Regions from separate parts of the Paenibacillus sp. FSL H8-0332 genome, predicted to be linked through region 1. Evidence: riboswitches for the same ligand, from Rfam matches in the RefSeq annotation. Region 1 holds a riboswitch; each other region holds the start of a gene.
What was found. A riboswitch is a leader RNA that binds a small molecule or an ion and turns the genes downstream of it on or off. The one in region 1 is predicted to bind cyclic di-GMP.
Positions count from the first base shown of each region.

Region 2: another riboswitch for cyclic di-GMP. It lies ahead of NST43_RS03300 (PA14 domain-containing protein); the one in region 1 lies ahead of NST43_RS00805 (choice-of-anchor A family protein).
Region 3: another riboswitch for cyclic di-GMP. It lies ahead of NST43_RS19370 (thiamine pyrophosphate-binding protein); the one in region 1 lies ahead of NST43_RS00805 (choice-of-anchor A family protein).
Region 4: another riboswitch for cyclic di-GMP. It lies ahead of NST43_RS29445 (flagellar assembly protein A); the one in region 1 lies ahead of NST43_RS00805 (choice-of-anchor A family protein).

Region 1 covers NZ_CP150145.1:186,147-189,258, forward strand. Annotated here, with positions in the region: gene NST43_RS00795 (ASCH domain-containing protein) at 1-263, shown strand, start outside; gene NST43_RS00800 (hypothetical protein) at 626-991, opposite strand; cyclic di-GMP riboswitch class I at 1,749-1,841, shown strand; gene NST43_RS00805 (choice-of-anchor A family protein) at 1,924-3,112, shown strand, end outside.
Region 2 covers NZ_CP150145.1:767,745-770,856, forward strand. Annotated here, with positions in the region: gene NST43_RS03295 (sugar phosphate nucleotidyltransferase) at 316-1,689, shown strand; cyclic di-GMP riboswitch class I at 1,827-1,907, shown strand; gene NST43_RS03300 (PA14 domain-containing protein) at 1,922-3,112, shown strand, end outside.
Region 3 covers NZ_CP150145.1:4,466,808-4,469,919, forward strand. Annotated here, with positions in the region: gene NST43_RS19365 (methyl-accepting chemotaxis protein) at 1-550, shown strand, start outside; cyclic di-GMP riboswitch class I at 1,052-1,148, shown strand; gene NST43_RS19370 (thiamine pyrophosphate-binding protein) at 1,266-2,909, shown strand; gene NST43_RS19375 (carboxymuconolactone decarboxylase family protein) at 2,960-3,112, shown strand, end outside.
Region 4 covers NZ_CP150145.1:6,766,202-6,769,313, forward strand. Annotated here, with positions in the region: gene NST43_RS29430 (ABC transporter substrate-binding protein) at 1-289, opposite strand, end outside; gene NST43_RS29435 (isochorismatase family cysteine hydrolase) at 315-998, opposite strand; gene NST43_RS29440 (hypothetical protein) at 1,153-1,287, opposite strand; cyclic di-GMP riboswitch class I at 1,516-1,608, shown strand; gene NST43_RS29445 (flagellar assembly protein A) at 1,684-3,112, shown strand, end outside.

The sequences.
Region 1 (3,112 bases):
CGTTACTTGCCCGTCATGGCTACACTGCAGACAATCTGCCAACGGGCAAGATCATTGCAGTCAGCCGCATTGCGGATTGCTGTGAGGTGACGCCGGAGCTTGCGCAGCAGGGCTGGCCGGGTGGCAATGAATATGTATTCGGCAATTATGCCGAGGGAAGGTATGCCTGGAAGCTGGAAAAGGTTGTTCCACTGGTACATCCTATATCTGCTAAGGGACGCCTGGGGTTCTGGGAATATCCTGTGCTGGAAGAGGAATTGTGAATTTCCTGACGACATTTTGAAGAAAAATTGCTCCAGATTGGCTGCCGGCTGGTATAATTGGGATATTCGGCGGGAAATCTTCCTATATATAAGGATAGTTGTGCTCTGAGGCGGTTACCGCTGGAGAGGGGCAGGAATGCCGGGAAGGAGCGTATGCATAATAGATGGGAAGCCTTCTAATTGCATGGCTTTGTATGCTTTGTTTGTTTCTTGCGTTCAGGGATCAGGTAAGCCGGAGAATCCTGTACCCGGTAGCTGTAGTGGTTATATGCGGCACGTTGGGGTATTGGACGTTATTAATGTAGCCGCATCCGGGCGATCATTTGATGTAGAAGTCTGCCGCTTGCGGCAGGCTTCTTTTGTTAGCGCTGCTTCATCTTCTCCATACCCAGATATCTGCGCATATGCAGAGTGGCCTGGGCGGCAATCACATCATCCAGCAGCAGCATCCGCTCGTGATAACCCCTACAGATGAATTTGGCTTCAACGCCTGCCTCCAGCCGCTGCTGTTCATAGACCTTCAGACCACGGGCGCGCATCCCGGCACGGACCTCCCGCAGATCGGCAGAAGCGGCATGGACGGCCGTCTGGATCACCTCCAGATAAGGCGCAGGCGTGCGCAGCTCTGAGGATATAGCAGAAGCATCGCGCTCGAAGGCGGATAGAATAAGCGGCAGCAAAATATAGGATTTGACCAGCAGGTTGTCCTGGCTCTCTGCTCTTTGCATCCTTCTCAACCCCTCAAAGAGAACGTATATTCGCATTGTAACTCATCCTTCAAAAAATAATCAATGGGTTTTATAAACTAATCCTAATAATGTGACATTTTTCACAATAAAATAGAATGAATTATTTTATATTAAAATTGAAACATTAAAGATAGAGGATTAAAAAATTTCAGCTCAAAGGAGAATGGCAATGAGTCATGAAGGAAGTCTCCGCCGTGGTTTAGTATTCGGGATCATTCTAAGTGTTCCGCTCTGGGTATCGATGATTGGCTGGGTTCAGCTGTTCGGGTCTGCCTAGGCGACATTTTTATTCAAAATATATGAATTCTATTTGCAGGTGTCGTCCCTATGGGCGGCACTTTTTTTTCGAGCTGAGATGCCCATAAATAGGTAAAATTGCATTGAACAGGAGCAGATGATGAGTAGAGGTGGGCTGAGGGCGATAAAATAGGACGAATGTATCAAATTTTAATGATATAAATTGATAGTATTATAGAAAAGAGAGACAAACGGCTACAGCCAATCCTCTGATTTCTCGACTTTTTTCGTCACTAGATAAAAAAGAGACTCGTCCCTTAACCCTTATGGTACAAGGGATCAATGAGGAACCATCGTAAAAAATAATTTCAAAAAATATACTGGGAGTGGATTGACAATAGGGTGGGAGAGCGGATAAACTGAAATTAGTACAAAAGTAACAAATGTCATAGACTCAACAATGAATTTACATAAGCAAATTATAATTTCATATCGAAATCATGTACAAACGCAAACCGTATCGAAAGAACGGGACGCAAAGTCAGGAATCTACTGTCTCAAAAGTTGAGGCTAGGGTCGTCCGGCCGCCGTGAAGCTAACCCTTCTTGGCGGTCTTTTTTGTTGTTATAGTCTCGTGACAGATTCATAGAATAGTAACTAGGAGGTGTGGACTATTGAAGAAAAGAGTGCGTAAAACAGCCGCCATCATTATGGCGGGCCTATTGACCTTATCCAGTGCCTTTACGTGGGGGACGGATGTTAGAGCAGCTTCAGGGGTGCCGTATACGCCAACACCGGTTTTGGGTGTCGCAGGGAATTTTAATGCTTTTATCCTCGGGGATTTTAAACAAGCCAATGATCAGATTGAGGGCCGCCTGGCAGCGGCAGGGAACATTACCCTCTCCGGAGGTTACGGAGTAGCCAGAGCATACAGTGGTGCTGCGCCGACGGATGTACTTGTGGCCGGTAAGAATTTTGTACATTCAGGCAGTGGAGAGATCTATGGGAATGTGGTATTTGGGGATAGCTTTACAGCCAATGAGCCTGGTGTCAACATCAAAGGCGGGAAGAAAAATGCCAGCCCGATTGATTTTGCAGCCGAGCAGCAGATGCTGATCTCCCGTTCCACAGAGTATGGGGCTTTGGCCGACACGAATGAGATTGGCGATAATCATTATGGACAGCTCAAGATAAGTGCACCGGATCGTTTCAATGTAGTTCATTTGGATGCTTCGACACTGGCGAAGACCAACTATATCGAATTCAACATTGCCCAGAACGCTACGCTGATTATTAATATAAGCGGGTCTACAGTCAATGTGCCGAGCTTTTCAATGAGTAACGGCAGAGCCAGTCAAGTATTGTTCAACTTTTACGAAGCCTCTGAGGTGAATATCGAATATACCTCATTCTTCGGGACGATCCTCGCACCTAGAGCGGATGTTCATTATAAAGGAGCAGAGCTGTACGGAACCCTGATTGCAAAATCTTTTAGCGGCGGGGTAGAGATGCACCTGGGATTGTACGAAGGAGAGGGGCCGCCGCCGAGTCCGACGCCGACCGCAACGCCGACACCTAGTCCATCACCGACACCAACGGCTACACCAACACCAACCGTGAAGCCAACGCCGACGGTAACACCAACACCAACCGTGAAGCCAACACCGACGGCAACACCAACACCAACCGTGAAGCCAACACCGACGGTAACGCCTACACCTACAGTGAAACCTACACCAACAGTAAAACCTAGCCCGACACCTGTGTGCACTCCAACTCCAAAGCCAACACCTACCGTGAAGCCGACACCAACAGTAAAACCTAGCCCGACACCTGTGTGCACTCCAACTCCAAAGCCAACAC
Region 2 (3,112 bases), 580 kb from region 1:
CCCGGCCCCCCTTGCCGCTACAACAAGCGGCAATATCGGATCTTTAGCCGGGAGCTTCGCCTGCGGGCGAAGCGGATGTAAAAGCACAGCCTGTTATGAAATGGAGCGGAGAGGAATTTTGGAGCTGTAGGAGCGTTAGCGTCCGCCTTTGTATTTGGATTTCTACCGCGAGGAGCGGTTCTAATCAGGAAATCCAAATACAACAGCGGCCGTAAGCCCAAAATTACTTGCAGCGACCCTCATAACAGGCGGGATTTTAACTCACAGCTCCGCAACAAGAAATACCCAATAACAATACGATATGGAGGGTTCACTATGAAACTAGTACTTCTATCAGGCGGCTCCGGCAAGCGGCTCTGGCCGTTGTCCAATGATTCACGCTCTAAGCAATTTCTGAAGGTACTGGAAAGCCCGGCAGGTGAACCGGAATCGATGGTACAACGGGTATGGAGACAGCTGGAGGAGAACGGCATGGCAGGGTCCTCTTATCTGGCGACCGGACGCAGCCAGGTGGAGATGATCCAGAGCCAGCTCGGCAGCGAGGTGCCGATCATCGTGGAGCCGGAGCGGCGGGATACCTTCCCGGCCATTGCGCTGACGGCGGCCTATCTGTATTCCATCGCGGGGGTGTCCCCAAGCGAGACCGTGGCGATTCTGCCGGTGGACCCATACGTGGAATCCTCCTTTTTCGAAACGGTGCTGCAGCTGGAGAACACCATGCTGGTGAGCGGGGCGAACCTGGCGCTGATGGGCGTAGTTCCCGAGCATGCTTCGGAGAAATACGGCTACATCATTCCAACGGGCGCCGATGCGGGAGCCAATGGTTACCTGCAGGTCAGCCACTTCCAGGAGAAGCCGGACCGCGTGCAGGCCGAGGAGCTGATCAGCCAGGGCGCGCTCTGGAACTGCGGAGTGTTCGCCTTCCGTCTGGGTTACCTGCTGGATATCCTGCAGCGCAAAGGGCTGCCGCTGAATTACGAAGAGCTGCAGAAGCAGTATAAGCTACTGTCCTCGATCAGCTTTGATTACGAAGTGGTGGAGAAAGAGGAGAACATCGTCGTACAGCCATACGCCGGATTCTGGAAGGACCTGGGTACCTGGAACACCCTGACCGAGGAAATGACCAGCAACCATGTCGGCAAAGGCTTTGTGACCGCTGACTCCGAGGGCACCTGCCTCATTAACGAGCTGGATATTCCGATTACGGTAATCGGGGCGAAGGATCTGATTATCGCCGCCAGCCCGGACGGCATTCTGGTGACGCACAAGACTGAGAGTCCGCGGATCAAGGAAGTGCTGAAGTCTTTTGAACAAAGACCGATGTACGAGGAGCGCCGCTGGGGTCACTACAAGGTGATTGACTATGTGAAATATGACGAGGGCAACGAGGTGCTGACCAAGCGGATTTTCATCAATGAAGGTAAAAATATCAGCTATCAGCTGCATCACAAACGCAGTGAAATCTGGACCTTCATCAGCGGAGAAGCCAGCATTGTCATCAATGAGAAGATGCATACGGTGAAGGCGGGAGATGTGGTGCGGATACCGGAAGGAACCAAGCATGCCATTCTTGCTCTTACCGATGTGGAGTTCATTGAGGTGCAGACGGGGTCGGAGCTCGTAGAGGAGGATAACATTCGTATTACTCTGGACTGGGAGGATATAGCTCTACATCAGTTCATTTCGTAGGTCTAACTTATCTATTTAACCAAATGTTACAATTTCAAATCAGGCATTAAGAACTATTTTTTGGGATAATTTCGACATTACTATACATTAAATTTGCATAGAGACGATACTTAAGGTAAGAGGGATTGATCCTTCCAAAACGACAATGGCAAACCTAATCGAAAGATAGGGACGCAAAGCTATAGGGCCTTCGCAAGAGTGGCAGCCTGGCTACCGAAAGGAAGAGAATATTGTGAAAACTTACCGTAAGTCTCGTTTGTTCTGCGCTGTGTTGTCGCTGGCCGTGGTATTGTCTGCTGTACCCGTGGGACTGGGAATCGCCCCTTCCACCGTCAAGGCTGCCTCCTCGGAAGGAGGGCCAGTGAACCCTAATGCCTCCCCTGAGGCGGTCAAGCTGCTGAACAATCTGTATGATATCTCGGGAAATGGAATCATTACAGGCCAGCATGACTATTTCGAGAGTCCTGATGAGCTGAGCAACAAGCTGAAGGGAACAAGCGGACAATACGCAGCACTACATGGTTATGAGCTTGGAGCCATCGGTGGACAGAGTGAGAGCGGAGTAGCTGCACAACGCAAAAACATCGTCTGGAGTGCGACGAACTGGTCCAGAGCGGGCGGAATTGTCGCCATGACCTTCCACCAGAACCTGCCGGGCACCAAGCACGAATGGTCCAATGTGCAGAAGTCAATCACCCAAGCGCAATTCAACAAATACGTAACCCCCGGCACTACAGAGTATAATGCGCTGATCACTGATCTGGATAAAGTAGCTGTCTCTCTGAAAAGCCTGCGGGATGCTAAGGTTCCGATCCTCTGGAGACCGTACCATGAAATGAACGGCGGCTGGTTCTGGTGGGGCAAGAAAGACAACTTCACTGCACTATGGAATATTATGTATGACCGGTTCGTGAACGTTCATCAGTTAAATAATCTGATTTGGGTATGGAACCCGAATGCGCCGAATGCCAACTCTGATCCCTATGCACGGACCTATCCGGGCGCGGACAGAGTGGATGTGCTGGCAGCAGATATATATAATAACGACTACTCGAATAAATATCATGATGATCTGACCAGCCTGGCTGGCGGCAAACCGATCGGCATCGGCGAGAACGGCGAAATGCCGAACATCTCGAAGCTGAAGCTGACCCAGCAGAATTATGTGTTCATGATGAACTGGGGCAAGATGCTCTATGAGAATAACAGCACGGCGACGATCAAGAATTTCATGAATGACAGCTACACACTAACCCGTGACCAATATAAGGCCTGGTCTGCTCCGGCGGCGGCTCCTAAGCCAACCGCAACGCCGACGCCTACAGCAACCGCAACCCCAACACCGACGCCAACAGTAACGCCGACACCAACCGCAACACCAATGCCAATTCCGACACCAACCGTTGCGCCGATCCAGAAGCCG
Region 3 (3,112 bases), 3.3 Mb from region 1:
GATTACCAAGACGATTACCGAAATTGCTGAACAGACCAACCTTCTGTCACTCAATGCCTCCATTGAAGCCGCCCGTGCAGGCGAGCATGGCCGTGGCTTCGCTGTCGTTGCCCAGGAGGTGCGCAAACTGGCCGAGGAATCCACCGCTTCAACCAAAGAGGTGTTCGGGCTGGTACGCAGCATTGAAGCGGATATCAAGCAGGCCATTGATAACATCGCCATCAACGAAGAGGTAGTCCAGGTACAGAATGAGATGATAACGGAGACGGCCAATATCTTTGCTCAAATTGTACATAGCGTCCAATACATAACCGAGCAGATCGCCTCCTTCTCCGCAGAGAGTGATCTTATGCTGGAGAGCGCGCTCAAGATCTCCGGGGCGATCGAGAATATCTCAGCCATCACCCAGGAGACCGCCGCAGGGACCGAAGAGGTATCCGCAGCGATGAACGAACAGATTCACGCGCTGCAATCCGTAGCTGAGGAGACAGAGAAGATGACCTCCGCAGTCTTCAATCTGCAAAAAACGATTCATATTTTCAAATTTTAGCCTCGGCACAAAGAGACACGCCTGCGGAATTTTCTGCGGGAGGTGTCTCTTTTTTTGGGCAAAACAAAGAATGTTATGTAATATTCACAAATTGTTGAAATTGTGCATAACACGAAGAATCCTGTTTTGCACTTCTTTACTTTAAATGTTCTAGTACCATAGCTTAACTAGTAGCAGACTCTCCAGCATGCCAATACTTAAGACCTATTAACAGATATTTCAATCCTGTATTTCTCATAAAATCATAACGTTTTGCAGCGAACCCGGGATGCAATGAGGCTTTGTGCTCACTTTACAAAATTATAGCCCTTAATATTCATTTGCATTTTAAGACTTTAGTCTTCCAGAGACAACCATTTTCAAAAGTTTGAAAATCCAAATATCTAGCGATTTTTACTCCTGAATATTCGCTAAATTCCGAGCTTCTTCTCACAAGGGTTATTGACAAAAGAGGAGCAAGGAATATATTGTAAAGGAAAATTCTCCTTTGCTTAATTTATAACCGCATACCGGCAAAATTCACCGAAAGGGAATGACGCAAAGCCATGGATCTACAGTCTCATTTCTGAAGTGGGATCATGACAGCCAGGTTGCTGAAAAACTGTGAACGCCTTAGGTTTCGCGTTTGATTATGGTGATTCGTGCAACAGGCCTGTGCTCCTATTTTTGAGTACAGGTTTTCTATTGCTGACGTATACAAATAACAACTTGCGGGGTGGATGTTCTGAAGACAGTTGCAGATTATATGGCGGAAGCATTACGTAATCTAGGAGTGACACATTCTTTTGGAATCATTGGCAAGTCTATTTGCCCCATCGCTTTGAAAATGGTTGACTATGGCATACAGTTTATTCCCGGCCGGCACGAATCCAGCTCCGGCTTCGCAGCCAGCGGTTATGCTCTGAAGACCGGCAGCCTCGGGGTAGCCTTCGGCACCTCCGGTCCGGGCGGAACGAACCTGCTCACCGCAGCAGCGCATGCCAAGGCCAATAATCTTCCCGTCCTCTTTATCACTGGCCACCAGTCCATCAAGGAGCTGGGCATTCCCCAATGTCAGGATTCCTCTTCCTATCTGGCTGATTTGGCGGATATGTTCCGGCCGGCCACCCTCTTCAGCAAGCTTGTTGAACGCGGCGATCACTTCAGCACGATTTTCAACCATGCCCTATCCATCGCCCTCGGTGACAAAAAAGGTCCGGTCCATCTCTGCATTCCGTTTGATGTGCAGACAGAGCGGCTCGCGGAATGCCGGATTGTTCTGCCGGAACGCGAAGGGCTGGTCAGCTACCAAAACTATGAACGGGTTATTTCGGCGATCAATGAATCCGCCCGACCTCTGATCATTGCCGGTAAAGGCGTCAACCGCTCGGGGGCCCATCAGGAACTGGTCCAGCTGGCCGAAACCTTCAACATTCCTGTAGTCACCTCTCCAGGCGGCAAAGGCGCCATAGCTTATGATCACCCGCTCTATCACGGTCCTGTCGGCGTTGGCGGCTCCTCGCACGGGGATGAATTACTGAACAATAGCGACCTGTTCATTGTTCTGGGCTCCCGTCTCAGCGATATGACCATCTGCAACCTCAAGCTGGAGAATCATCCCCAGCAGCTGATCCAGTTCGATGTAGATCCAACCTTTGTCGGCAAAATACTGTCCTCATCCACCATCGCTGTCGGCGGGGATTTGCGGGACAACCTGGCGCTGTATCTCCAGAAGCTGGACTCCTCTGCGGTTACCAAGCATGAAATCACAATCTCCAATGATTACAATGACGAGCTGCCCGTGCTGGACGGGCTCTCTCTGGCTTCGGTATTGAGCACGATGAGCGATCTGATTCCGTACAACAGCAGCGTGTTTGTAGATGACGGCAGCCATGGCTTCAATGCTGTGAAATGGTTCAATGTGCGCAGGCCCGGCAGCTTCATATTCGATGCCTACTTTGCCTGCATGGGCAATTCAATTGGCATGGCGATCGGCGCCAAGACCGCCTCACCCGGGGAGACTGTCTTCTGTATTACCGGGGACGGCTGTTTTATGATGCTCGGAGCTGAAATAAACACCGCCGTTTGCCAGGACATTCCGGTGATTTTCATCGTGGTGAACAATATGCAGCTGGATATGGCGCTCAAGGGCATGGAGAAAACTACCGGCCGGATTGACGGTACGATCTTCGAGGTTCCGATGGATGCCGTGAAATTCGCCGAATCTCTGGGTGCAGCCGGCTTTCGCTGTGAGACGCAGGAAGAGTTCGAAGCGGCAATCCGCGAAGCTGTAGCCCTTAACAAGGCAGCTGTCATTGAGCTGTTGACTGACCGAGATGAGATGCCTCCTACGGCCCACCGTACACTGGATCTTACGTAAGGAAGCCGTTTTCACACACCTTTTCCAACTTACTATCAGGAGGCCAAAGCGTGAACAAGAACATGAACAGCGGACTCGATCATTTCACTGATCTCTCAGGAGATTATGGGGCCAAGGCACTGGCTCCAATCAAAGAGCATTTTCCGGAATTAGCCGAATATATCATGGGCAATGCCTATGGCGATATTTTTCAACGGACCACG
Region 4 (3,112 bases), 960 kb from region 1:
CACTGCCGGAAGCTACCATCTGCACAGCCGGGAAATCCGAGCCCCCCGGACGGATCTCAACATCCAGCCCCGCTTCTTTATAGAAGCCTTTTTCCACTGCGGTATAAAAGCCGGCAAACTGCGCCTGGTGAATCCACTTCAGCCGGAGCACCACCTTTTTCAGCTCGCCCGAGCCTTCCGCTCCCTGGCCTTCGGCCTTCCCGGCTTCCGTATGGTTACCGCAGGCAGTCAGGAGCAGCATTAGCGAGGTTAACAGCATCAGCGCTTTCGTTCTGGACTTGTTCCACATGGTTATTCCCCCGTTTATGAATGATTTAGTATTGCTCCAGCGCACGCAGCACCGCTTGTGAATCACTTACACTGCCGAACACCCCGCCCTGCATTTGAACCATACTCAGCGCCGCCAGGTGATTCGCTTCATCCGTTGCTCCCGTGCAATCCGCAAGGATCAGACACTCGTACCCGCGGTCATTGGCCTCCCGCATCGTGGTGTGTACACAGACATCGGTAGTAATACCGGTCAGAATCAGATGGGTAATTCCTTTATTCTTCAGGATCAGGTCCAGGTCCGTTGCATAAAAGCTGCCTTTGCCCGGCTTGTCTATAATGTACTCTCCGTGGGCAGGCGCCAGCTCCTCAATGATCTGCCAGCCGCGCTCCCCCCGCACGAGGATTCGTCCCGCCGGTCCTTCGGAGCCGATCTCGGCCCCGATCTGGCGGCTGCGCCACCTTTTGTTCGCCGGCAGATCCGACAGATCCGGCTTATGCCCCTCGCGGGTATGGATCACGGTGAACCCTTCGATGTCCCGGATACGTGCCAGCAGCCGCTGAATGGGCTGAATCGCTCTTGCCGTTAATGAGAGGTCATAACCCATTCTCTCGACGTAACCGCCCTTGCCGCAAAAATCCGTCTGCATGTCGATAATCATCAGCGCTGTCTTCGCCGGGTCAACTGCCCCGTCATAAGGCCAGATGTAAGGTGTTGCTGCAATCTGCATGATTTATGCTCCTCTCCTGATGTCGCTATCTCCATTAATGTTATTTTAGTTAACATTAATTCGCGTTTCCTTGGTATGAGTTAGATTATATTACAATGAATTTGGGATGTCTTCGGTTTTATTACGAAATAATATACTGAATGTTTGTGTTTATTTACATATCTAACATATACATTACACAAAAACACAAAGCTTGGTCGTCGCTGCCGTGAACATTTGGCCGTCCGCTGCTTTTTTCTTTTTCCACCTGCCGGGCGCAGAGGACAGTTCCCCCTTTTCTTGTTCTCATGGCTTCCATAAGATGTAAGCGCTGGGAAACCAGTTTTTTTGTCGAAATAGAGCTGCATATTTCGAGTTTTTTGATAAATAGGCATAATATAGTTGAAAAATAGCTCTTTAAGTACTAGAATTAAGCTTGTTTGCAGAAGTTAATGCCACGCAAGAACTATTTATGACTCTTTTTGTCGATTACAGTCGACTACAAATAACCACCTCTACAGGATGTATATCATTGATCTATTTCTAAAGGCAAACTTCCCGAAAGGGCAGGACGCAAAGCCATGGGCCTAAGAACGCCAAATCCCGCGTTTAAGGTCGCCAGGCTGCCAATAGAGACCACTTAAGCCGGCTGTTCACGGGAAGTCCTCCCGGGCTTGATGATGTTCTTTTTCTGTACGAATTGCCATTGATCATACGAAAAAGTGAGGTTACAACCATGCCGCAGCATTATATCGAACCAAGCCGATATGAATTCGTAGAGTCCCTGATGCTCGAACGTAAAGGGCTCCTGGATTCATTCTCTGTGGAGGGCCGAGCTTCTGACGGGACACATGGAGATAAGAATGGAATTATCCTCGTGCAGGACAACCAGATATTCATTACGCCTCCGCTGCCCGGAGGCGCTCCCGCCCGGATTTCTGCGATCCACCCTGTTGTCCTGAAGATCAACTGGAAGACCGTTACAGAACCAACCGAGGTGACGAAGGCGGATTATATCACCTGGGAGATCTGCGAGAAGCCGCAATACGAAATTACCGTATCGCCTGACAAGCTCAAGGTCCACTTCACTCTATACCGTGCAGAGAAGTACGCCTGGAATCTGGTCAACTGTCCCGCTGCTTTCGAGGCGGTCGTCCGTGCCCAGCCCAACCCGGCGATGCTGCTGTCCACGCTCACTATAGAACAGATTATCGCCTCACTGGACAACCGTTTTATTCTGCGCAACCTGAACATTCCCGCCCTGTACGCGGAGCTGGAGAACCCTACATATCTTCCCGTATGCATCGCTGAAGGAAGAGCCCCGCTGCCCGGCAAGGAAGCACGGCTGGAATTCCTGCTGCCTGAGCATACACTAGAGGGGAACCGGATGTTTCAGGGACAGGGAGCCCCGGATCAGAAGCCTGCGGAACCCTTGGAGTATCTCCGTTTCCCGGGAGCCCCCTTTACCTTCGCAGGCGAAGTCTTCGCCCGCAAACTGCCGCCGGAAGAGGGCATTCCCGGCTTCGACACAGACGGCAGAGTCCTGCCCCCTCCCCCGCCGCAGGATATCTACTTCGCTGCCGGTAACCATGCCAAGCTCCTCCCCTGTGGTAATATCGTGGCCCGGCATACCGGCAGACCCCGCATCTGCGGAGGAAACGGCAGCGTCCGGATATGTGATTTCCCTCCGGTCCGTCTGCTGACCAGGGAGACGGCGGATACTGCGGGCGATGTTATGTTTGCAGGCGACGTCATTGTACCGGGAGATCTGGAAGGACCTGTACGTATCGAAGCCCTGGGTAATGTGTACGTCTATGGAGATATACGCCAATCCACAATTATAGCTACCGGCAGTATTTATGTTAGCGGCCAGGTCACCGGCAGCGGCCTGTACGCCGGACACGCGGGGGTACAGCAGCATCGTCTGCACAGCCTCGCAAGCCTGCTGCGGACTGAGGCGGACGGACTGCGTGAGGCAGCGCGCCAGCTGGCCAAGAACGTGGAATCCCGCCAGCAATCCGTGAAATACGGCCTGGTGGTCATGCTGCTGCTGGAGGGTAAATACAGCCACCTCGAAAGCCTGATCCGCGATCTCCAGGCTGCGCTGAGCCGTATGAACGGGGCGTTCGGCTCCG